One region of the Halobacillus sp. ABA4_118 genome, then DNA from elsewhere that is predicted to be linked to it. Evidence: riboswitches for the same ligand, from Rfam matches in the RefSeq annotation. Region 1 holds a riboswitch; the other holds the start of a gene.
The links. Region 1 has a riboswitch for thiamine pyrophosphate ahead of tenA (thiaminase II). Riboswitches for the same ligand answer to the same signal wherever they lie in the genome.

Region 1 (5,118 bases):
ATCCGGGCGACGTACCGGAACTTTTTCCATCCGCAGATGCGCTGGCAGTTCAGCGGTATCCGATTGGCGGAGGATGTATGAAGACGCATTTGAATGTAAAGGCGCCATCCAATATTCTCACCGGTCTTTTAGAAGAAAAGAAATGGATTTCCTCTAAATTTTTATACGATGAGCAGGGGTCACAGCTGTTTGAACAGATTACAGATCTGCCGGAGTATTACCAGACACGGACAGAAGCGCAGATTCTTCTGGAAAACCTGAGTGCATGGAAATCCGTTTTCCATGAACCATCCGCCCTGATTGAGCTGGGCAGCGGCAGCAGTAAAAAGACGAAAATTCTGCTGGATCATGTGAAGAACATTGAAAGCTATATTCCCATCGATATTTCTGAAGAATTTCTGGCGGATACGGTGACTCAGCTGCAGACATCGTATCCGGGGATTCATATTCAAGGCGTCAGTGCGGACTATACACAGCCGTTTACACTCCCTGATTTGAAGGGGAAGAAGAAAGTCGTTTTCTTCCCAGGCTCTACGATCGGAAATTTTGAACCGGAGGAGGCAGAGCGTTTTCTCGGAAATATCCGAAGCCTCCTGCAACCCGGCGATCAGCTGATCCTCGGAGTTGATCGCAAAAAAGACGAAACGATCATAGAAGCCGCTTATGATGATGCGGCAGGGGTGACCGCAGCGTTTAATAAAAACTTGATCACAAGGATGAATCGTGAACATGGAGCATCGATTGATGTGGAGAGTTTTTCTCATGTGGCTCTTTATAATTCAACTGCCGGGAGAATTGAAATGCACCTGGAAAGCGTCAGGGATCAGGTTCTTTCCGTCGGCGGGTATACCATTGAGATGAAAAAGCAGGAAAGAATCCATACAGAGAACTCCTATAAATATGATCCGGAAGATATGATTCAACTGGGCAGATCGAGCGGTTTTCTGCTTCAGCGTGTCGTATCAGATGAAAGAGAGTATTTTAGTGTCTGTCTGATGGAAGTGGTTTAGGTGGAAGGCCCGGACTCTGTCAGCAGGGTCTGGATTTTCTTTTTAATAAAGGCTCTGTTATTGCTTGGTGTTGGTATTTAACATATGAGCTCAGATCATCTCTTTCTGTTATGGGATTTGTAGGAGGCGGCCTTGGGAATGACTCCCTTTCCGTGGGGTACCGTGAGCCTCCTCAGGCAGCGCCTTCCGGGGTCTCACGATGTACCTTCATCCCACAGGAGTCTCGCCATTCCCAAGGCCGCCTCTTCAAAGAAGAGTAGTTAGAAAGGACATAACCGAAGTCCGTTACACCACTACGAAAGGGATGGCAGGGAAAACAGGTAGACTCCTGCGGGAAAAAGGAACAAGGGGAGACCCCGGAGAACGAAGTTCGAGGAGGCTCATCGTTCCCCGCGGAAAGCGGACGGTTTTCCCTGCCATCCCATGCCCTGAGTAAACAACGGACCGGACCCCTAATTCCATACGGAGACGATTTAGTAATCGTTTAAAATATCAACAACAGACTTTAACAGAGCTTTAATAAAAGATAAAGGGAGGAAAAGAAGGGTGATTTTGATCAGTTCCTGTCTGGCTGGTATGAAAGTGCGCTACGATGGCACCGACTGCCTCCAGGAGAAAATTCAAAAATTAATATTGGAAAAGAAAGCGGTTCCCGCCTGCCCGGAACTGCTGGGAGGATTCATGGTCCCGCGCCCTCCGGCAGAGATTATCGGCGGTGATGGAGAGGATGTCCTGAAAGGCCGGGCCCGTGTAATGGAAAAGACAGGAACCGATGTAACAGAGTCGTACATAAGAGGGGCTTATTTGACGTTGGAAACGGTAAGAGATCTGCAGATTGATACGGTAGTGTTGAAGGAGGGAAGCCCGTCCTGCGGCAGTACCCTCGTCTATGACGGCACGTTCAGCGGGAGACAGGTTACCGGAAAAGGGGTCACGGCGGCCCTGCTTGAACGGAACGGCATACAGGTGATGAGTGAAATTGATTTTATCCATACGTTGGTGTAAAGAGCCCTCTCCAGGGGCTCTCCTCATGTAGAAAAAGCTTTTCTCCTCGAGGGGGGGGACTGCGATTGTCACGCTCCGCTGATCGGTGGATGCCCGCCGCGGGCACGGCCTCAGCTGACTTGGGTACGAAAACCACCTGCCCAAGTGGATCTTCACCTCATGCTTTTCCGCAGGCGTCACCATCGAACACTCCACGTCGCCTTCCCTTATGCGGTCTAGGATGTTTAAGTCGCGTTTGCAGGAATAGGGATCTCATCTAAAGGGACTCTTATTATTGGATGAATCCGGCTATGGAAGTAAACAGACAGAAAACAGAGACCGCATAATAAATGGAGGCACGCTTTTTAGTTGTTTCTTTTTGTTCTTCAAGGCCAAGGATAACCATAAGAATGGCTAAACCTGCGAGAGTGAAAGACAAAAGGTCTCCTGATTTATCTGTCCATAATCCGTAGCCGGACAAAAGGATGATTATGACTGATAAGAGGATTCGAATCTTTTTTAACATATGTATCCGCTCCTTATAAGTGGATGATTCTCTTTAAATGCTGCCTTCCCTTAGAGGACATAAAACAACAAGACAAGACTGACAGCGGTAAAGCCGAAGTTTAAAATGGCATGCTTATTTTGGCGGATCAAGTGATACCTCCAGGCGTCCAGTCCGCTTTTCACTGTCCAGAAGGATAAGAAAGAGGGATCCCGTGTAGGTGTTGGATGGATTGTCATCCAACAGAAACCATCCGGCAGTGATCAAAAGCGCAGCGGGAAGGATGTTCCACGCCGAAAGGACTTTCAGTTGTGTCATTGTTTTCCTCCTCTCCGAGCCATATTTTACCTGAGATGAGCATAAAAAAACACCCGTCCTGAAAAGGGCGGGTGTTTTTAGAATGAAATGAAATGACTTGTCCTTCCCTGCAGAGGACCATTATCGTGGATATCCAGCGCTTTGGTAAGGTGGAAGAAGGAGCAGGTGTCGTTGTCTACCTCGCTTCCCTGAAGGCTTCTGCCATTAATGGAGCGATGCAGAAAGTCAAAGACGTTATTATCCGTTCTGTGTAACGGTTTATAATAAAGAGACACAATGAATATGCTCAAAAATCTTTTCTTCATGAAGGGGAGGAGTTTGAAGCGGTGTGTCGAATTTGGTGGGGGAAGGAGTTTGTATATGTCGTATTCTTATATCATAAACGTAGAAGCGGCCATTATGAAAGAGGACCATATTCTACTTATTCAAAGGTCACCGGAAGAGGAGCACGCGGGAGGATTGTATTCGCTGCCTGGAGGGAAAATGGAGTTCAGTCCGGATTCCCTTGATGTGCTGGAAGATAACGTCCGCCGTGAAATTAAAGAGGAGATCGGCCTCACTTTGGATGGGGACCTTACCTATGTACACAGCAATTCTTTTTTAATCGGGGATATCCAGGTTCTGAATATCGTGTTTCTGACTACGGATTTCACAGGAGAGCCCTATATAAAGAGTCCGGAAGAAGTGGCGGACATGGTCTGGGTTGAGCCGGGTCTGAACGAGAGTCCCGTCCCGATTTCTCCCTGGACCGCCAACAGTATCCAGAAAGCCGTGGAACGGCAGTCGAAAATCTGTTTTTGACAAAAAATTCTAACGTGTTACGATGAAAGGGAATTGAATAACGAGCGATCCACTAGGGGTGCCTTCTCAAAGGCTGAGATTAAAGTGATGCTTTAAGACTCTTGGAACCTGATCTGGTTTATACCAGCGTAGGGAAGTGGCCGATACCTATACATGTCTATGAAAATAAATGTATATCAGCCACTTTTCCTATGCCGGGGAAAGTGGCTTTTTTAGTGGAAAAAATCAGTAGCGTATCGTTCAACAAAGGAGAGAGTGGATATGACATTTTCAGAAGAAATCAGAAAGGCCGTGGATGAGATTTGGGAGGGAAGTTTTCACCATCCTTTTGTAACAGGGATTGGAGAGGGAACGCTTCCTCTCGAAAAGTTCCGTTATTATGTGCTTCAGGATTCGTATTACTTGTCTCATTTTGCCCGTGTCCAGTCACTGGGAGCTGCAAAGTCTGAAGATATGGCTGTTATGGCCAATATGGCGTCTCATGCTCAAAGTACGTATGAAGCAGAGCTTGGGCTTCATGAGAACTTTTCGAAGCAGCTGGGCATTACGCAGGCAGAGCGGGAGCAGTTCAAGCCGTCGCCGACAGCCTATGCGTATGCGTCCCATATGTACAGAGGAGCGTATAACGGGGATTTAGGGGATGTGATTGCGACGATTCTTCCATGCTACTGGCTGTATTATGAAGTCGGCGAACATTTGAAAGAATCGTCACCGGAAGAACCGGTCTATCAGGAATGGATTGCGGCTTACGGAGGGGATTGGTTCCGGACGCTTGTAGAAGAGCAGATCCAGCGCCTTGATGAACTGGCTGAAGCGAAAACAGATGCCGGCAGAGCCCGGATGAAGGAATTGTTTATCATCAGCAGTCAGTATGAATATATGTTCTGGGAAATGGCTTACCGTATGGAGGAATGGCCGTTTGATTTAAAACAGTCGATCGCAGCCGGACGTGAATGAAACTGCACGTCATTTCCACAGGGCGGCAGTCCAGGGAGGAACTGTGCACAAGGGTGACTGCGATTGAACCGATGATTGATTTCTTCCATCTTCGTGAAAAGCAGTGGTCCGCAAGTGAAGTGGCGGATACTGTAGATGCTTTGACAGACCTTGGGTTTCCAACCGAAAAGCTCGTCATCAATGACAGGGTGGATGTAGCAGTGGCAAAAGCAGTGCCTCACGTGCAGCTGGCCGGACACAGTCTTCCGGTCGAAGAGGTTAAGCGGGCTTTTCCTTTTTTAAACGCCGGGTGTTCGGTCCATTCTGTAGAAGAAGCTGTTACTGCAGAAAAACGGGGAGCAGATTTTATTTTGTTCGGACATGTCTTTGAGACAGCATCCAAGCCTGGATCGGCGGGACGCGGGCTCGAGGCTCTGCAGAGGGTCACACAGGCAGTCTCGCTGCCTGTCACCGCGATAGGGGGATTGACACCGGAAAATGTCAGCCGCCTTCAGCCCTTTGGAGCGTCGGGAGCGGCTGTACTATCCGGCATTCTATTAGCAG
Region 2 (4,519 bases), 1.8 Mb from region 1:
TAGGATAGACCGGCCCTGCTCCAAGGTAATCGACGAGATCAACGGGGCTGTTTTCCCATTCATCCAGGTCGGAGACGGACAGACCGATCACCGCATCAGGATGTGCCTCCCGGATCCCCTTGACGTGTTCATCCGACTGACCGACATGGATGCCTTCCGCGTTCAATCGGCGGAAAAGGTCCACATCATCATTTACGATGAATAAAATACCGGCGGATTTACAGCGCTGCTGCAATGCAGCCGCCAGCTGATATTTTTCATCCCCCTGCAGCGCCCCTTCCCCTTTTTCCCGGAATTGGAAAGCCGTAACGCCCCCTTCAATCGCTTCGTCCAGGATGGATAAAGGGTCCCTGTCACAGTCCTGACTGCCCATGATCAAATATTTTCTGAGCTGCTGTTCCAAATTCACCGGTCCGCCTCCTCTTCTGCTCCCAGAGCATCGATAAACGCAGGAACAAATGTCCCGGGTCCTGACACATGAGGGTGAGAAGCGGCCTGTTCTGCTGCTTTACCAAAATGATAGAGACCGGCCCGGACGTTTCCTGCGCGGTCTCCTTCTATGGCAAGAAACGCAGTGAGAACGGCACCAAGCAGACATCCGGATCCTGTGACTTTTGAAAGCCATTGGTGTCCTGTATCGTTTTTGAAGACTTCTCCTTCATACCCGATCACATCGGTTTTGCCTGTGCAGACAGCCATCGTCTGATAAAGTTCAGAAACTTTGAGAGCAATCTCATCGGTATTGGAGGCTTCTCCAGAGTCCACCCCTTTTGTTTCGACTTTCTCTCCAGCAAGGAAAGCCAGTTCTCCCGCATTGCCTTTGATCACATCGACATGAACCGTCGACAATATTTTCCTACAGGCCTCTTCCCTGTAGGAGGTGGCAGCGACTCCTACAGGATCCAGAACGACAGGGACGCCGGCTTCATTCGCCGCTTTTCCCGCCTCCAGCATCGCTTCCACCTGCTGCTCGTTCAATGTGCCGATATTCAACAGAAGGCCGTCTGCCAAACGAGCGACATCCCCGGCTTCCTGAACGGCATTCGACATAATCGGCGAAGCGCCGAGAGCAAGCAGGCCGTTGGCTGTATAATTCATGACGACTGCATTGGTAATGTTATGGATCAAAGGGCGTTCACTCCGCAGCTTCTGGATCAATGTTTGTGTCATGGATGAAAAACCTCCCTGCGTACAGCGAAATGATTGGTCGGACCGTCCCCTTTACCAAGATCGAAAGAATGGCGAATAGCCTCTGTCACAAAATGCTTGCCCTTTTCTACCGCCTGCGCGAGCGGATATCCCTGGCTCATATAAGCGGCTATAGCAGCCGAGTACGTGCAGCCTGTGCCATGGGTATTCACTGAATCAATCCGTTCTTCTTCGAAGGTGTGCAGCTCATATCCGTCATATAGAAAGTCGACCGCTTTCCCTTTTAAATGGCCGCCTTTTACAAGCGCAGCACCGGCTCCCAGCTGTTCTACAATTTCCACAGCTGCTTCCTTCATATCCTCTTCATGATGGATCCTTCGATTGAGAAGGGTTTCTGTTTCCGGAATATTGGGGGTGACAAGCGTCGATTCTGGTACAAGATGCCTTTTTAAATAGATCTGTTCTTCCTGCTCTACAAGCGGATCTCCACTTTGAGCAATCATGACAGGGTCCATAATATACGGAGCATCGATGGTCTGCATCCAGTCTTTAATGACCTGCATCATTTCCTTATTGGCAATCATCCCTGTCTTCACAGCGTGCACCGGCATATCATCACTTACCGCAAACAGCTGCTCACGGATGAAGGAGTCAGGGAGATGATGCACATCTTTGACTCCTGTCGTATTTTGGGCGACAACCGAAGTCACCACACTCATACCATAGCTTTTCAATTCCTGGAATGTTTTCAAATCGGCCTGGATGCCGGCTCCTCCACTTGGATCCGTACCGGCAATTGTTAATACACATGCGGGTTTCATTGAACCACTTCCTTTCCTATCAATCATTCTTTTCAATTGGATTTCATCAGGACTGCGGGAGCGGGCTTTCCACCTTCACTCTTGATAAAAGGAACACAGCAATGACCGCTCCTGACAGACTACTCACTAGAAACGACGGAAGAAACGCAAAGACCGCTGCTGAGCTTCCCATGAACCAGCTGGCGAAGGGAACGGCGGCCAGAGCACCAATCACACCTGTGCCCAGCACTTCTCCTGCTGCTGCAGAAAGTTTCCGTGCATAAACCTTATAAAATACACCGGCAAAAAACGCCCCGAACATACCTCCGGGAAAAGCCAGAATCGTCCCGAGTCCCAGCAGAAAACGCAGCAGGCCGATGACAAAAGCGACCGCCACCGCTGGAATCGGACCGAGCATTACGGCTGCCATGACATTGACGGCGTGCTGGACAGGGTAGGCTTTGGCTGCTCCAGCGGGAAACCATAAAAACTGCGAGCCTAGTGTACCTACGGCCACAAGGACGGCCATGAATGTAAGAATTCTGGTTTTATTCATCAGTCAGCTCCTTCCTGGGAATAAAATAAAAAACCAGGTCCACCGGGGACCTGGTTTTGATAGAAGAAGTCGATCAATGACGATCATGTGACTACTTCCCTCCGCTGGTATTAACCAGATCAGGTACGTAAGAGTCAGAAAGCGTCCATGCTTTCCTCTCAGCCTCTTCAGGCTCCCCTAGTAGTTTTGAAATCTATTCACTTGCATCCATCATAACAAAACTGGTTGAATCTGTCATCATCTCCTGCCTCATGCAGCCAGGCAAAAAGACTTCCGTTCACTGCGGCCCGGGCTTCTCTACTTTTTTCAGGAGCCACAGCCGCACACTCAGCTCCAGTAAAAATAAATCATCCGCGTTCAACAAGGACAACCCCGTCAGCTGTTCAATATTCCTCAGCCGGTGCAGAAGGGACTGCCGGTGCAGATTCAGTGCCCTCGATGTCTGGCTGACATTGCTGTTGTACTTGTTATAAACCATAAATGTATGAAGAAGCTCCGCCTGCCTTTTCTGATCATAATCAATCAGGGGCTGGAGAGTATCCTGAACAATATCCTCGATTTCTTTTTTATGGGATAAGGCCATCAAAAGCCTGTTCATCCTTGTCTCCTTAAAGAATGTCCGGCCCCCGGCCTCGTTCTGCTGCTCTCCCATCTGCAGGGCTGTCCGCGCTTCCTCATAGCTGTGATGGAAGACTTGATACCCTTCTTTATGACACGAAATCCCCCATTGGATCGTGACACCAGCCAGCAGTTCGAACAAACGCCTTTCGACAAGGTCCAGAAATTGATTCGCTGCTTCCTCACTGCCTGCTTTATCCGCCTCCAGAAAGATGATGACTCTCTCTTCATCAAAGGTCGTCATCACCTGCCGTCCCACCATGTGCCCGGCATAAGCGGCCTCCTTCTGGATGTAATAGTTGCGGCTCTGTAGAGAAGAAGAAGAGGGAAGCTGTCCATCGTTTCCTACTGAACGGCTTGCCGGCCGATGGAACAGAACCTCTCCGACAAAGCAGACGTAAGGTTTCTCAAGATCATAGCCGAGAAGCCTGGCTTTCGACAACAGCTGCTTGTCCATGCGCTGCTCCTGCTTCGCCAGTTCCAAAAGAAAGTTATCCTTGAGACGGATTTCTGTCATTTCGATGGCATTTTCCTTCACGAAATAAAGGGCACAGGCGGTCAGCGTGTGCTCAAGAATCGTCATCATCTCTGTTGTTACCTCTTGGTCCTTTTCCGGCTGAAACAACAAATATCCCTGTTTCTTATAGTTGGATAGAATCGTAAGCTGATAACAGCATTCTTCACCGATTTGATAAGCTTCTATAAAATGTGTAAGCGGGTGCTCCACACGGAAAGGATGCTCAATTAAAGAAACAACCGCTTCTTTACGCCCGTTCAACGCTTCAATCAGGGAAGAATCAAAATGCTGATTGGCCCGGATGTGCTTCAAATGGTCACTGATGGCATTGGGCAGCCCTGTGTATTGATAGAGGATGGTCGTGATTTCCTGAAGTCCCTTCCCATTCAGCACGCAATTGATCAATTCCTGACGGATCCCTTCGACATGCCTGTGAATCTTCTGTTTCTCATCATTGATTAACTGCAGCACGCCTTGAAGAATATCCGCAAACCGTACTTCCCAGGGGATTTCCACAAGCACGAGCTCATGTTGTTCAGCTAGAGCAATGATACGATCAGGGATTTTAAACAAATGACGGCCGGTGGCAAAAGCCAGAATGGAAGCATCTGACCGGATGACATCCTTCACGTAGGCCTCCAGGGCCGGGATATCCTCCCCGCATCCCACTCCCGTGCTGAGAACAAATTCATTGTTTCTCACAAAATTTTCGACAGGCGTCTCTATGACAGAGATCCACTCCACATCACGCTCATAAACAGGCGTCTGCACGTTCGCTTTCTCTAACATCGGCAGCTTCAATACCTCTTCCACAGGTACACCCATCCCCACTCCCCCTTTTTCAGTTGTCCATCCACGTTCGAACCGTATCTGTATCTA

Region 2: another riboswitch for thiamine pyrophosphate. It lies ahead of thiW (energy coupling factor transporter S component ThiW); the one in region 1 lies ahead of tenA (thiaminase II).

Annotation. Positions count from the first base shown of each region.
Region 1 is NZ_JBSWWS010000001.1:3,014,385-3,019,502, forward strand. It holds gene egtB (ergothioneine biosynthesis protein EgtB) at 1-81, shown strand, start outside; gene egtD (L-histidine N(alpha)-methyltransferase) at 78-1,010, shown strand; gene ACXAGL_RS15335 (2-thiouracil desulfurase family protein) at 1,557-2,015, shown strand; gene ACXAGL_RS15340 (hypothetical protein) at 2,287-2,520, opposite strand; gene ACXAGL_RS15345 (hypothetical protein) at 2,635-2,817, opposite strand; gene ACXAGL_RS15350 (hypothetical protein) at 2,910-3,071, shown strand; gene ACXAGL_RS15355 (NUDIX domain-containing protein) at 3,178-3,618, shown strand; TPP riboswitch at 3,663-3,770, shown strand; gene tenA (thiaminase II) at 3,880-4,575, shown strand; gene tenI (thiazole tautomerase TenI) at 4,572-5,118, shown strand, end outside.
Region 2 is NZ_JBSWWS010000001.1:1,218,166-1,222,684, forward strand. It holds gene thiE (thiamine phosphate synthase) at 1-409, opposite strand, end outside; gene thiM (hydroxyethylthiazole kinase) at 406-1,170, opposite strand; gene thiD (bifunctional hydroxymethylpyrimidine kinase/phosphomethylpyrimidine kinase) at 1,167-1,970, opposite strand; gene thiW (energy coupling factor transporter S component ThiW) at 2,017-2,505, opposite strand; TPP riboswitch at 2,585-2,694, opposite strand; gene ACXAGL_RS05995 (PucR family transcriptional regulator) at 2,783-4,465, opposite strand; gene ACXAGL_RS06000 (pyridoxal-phosphate dependent enzyme) at 4,482-4,519, opposite strand, start outside.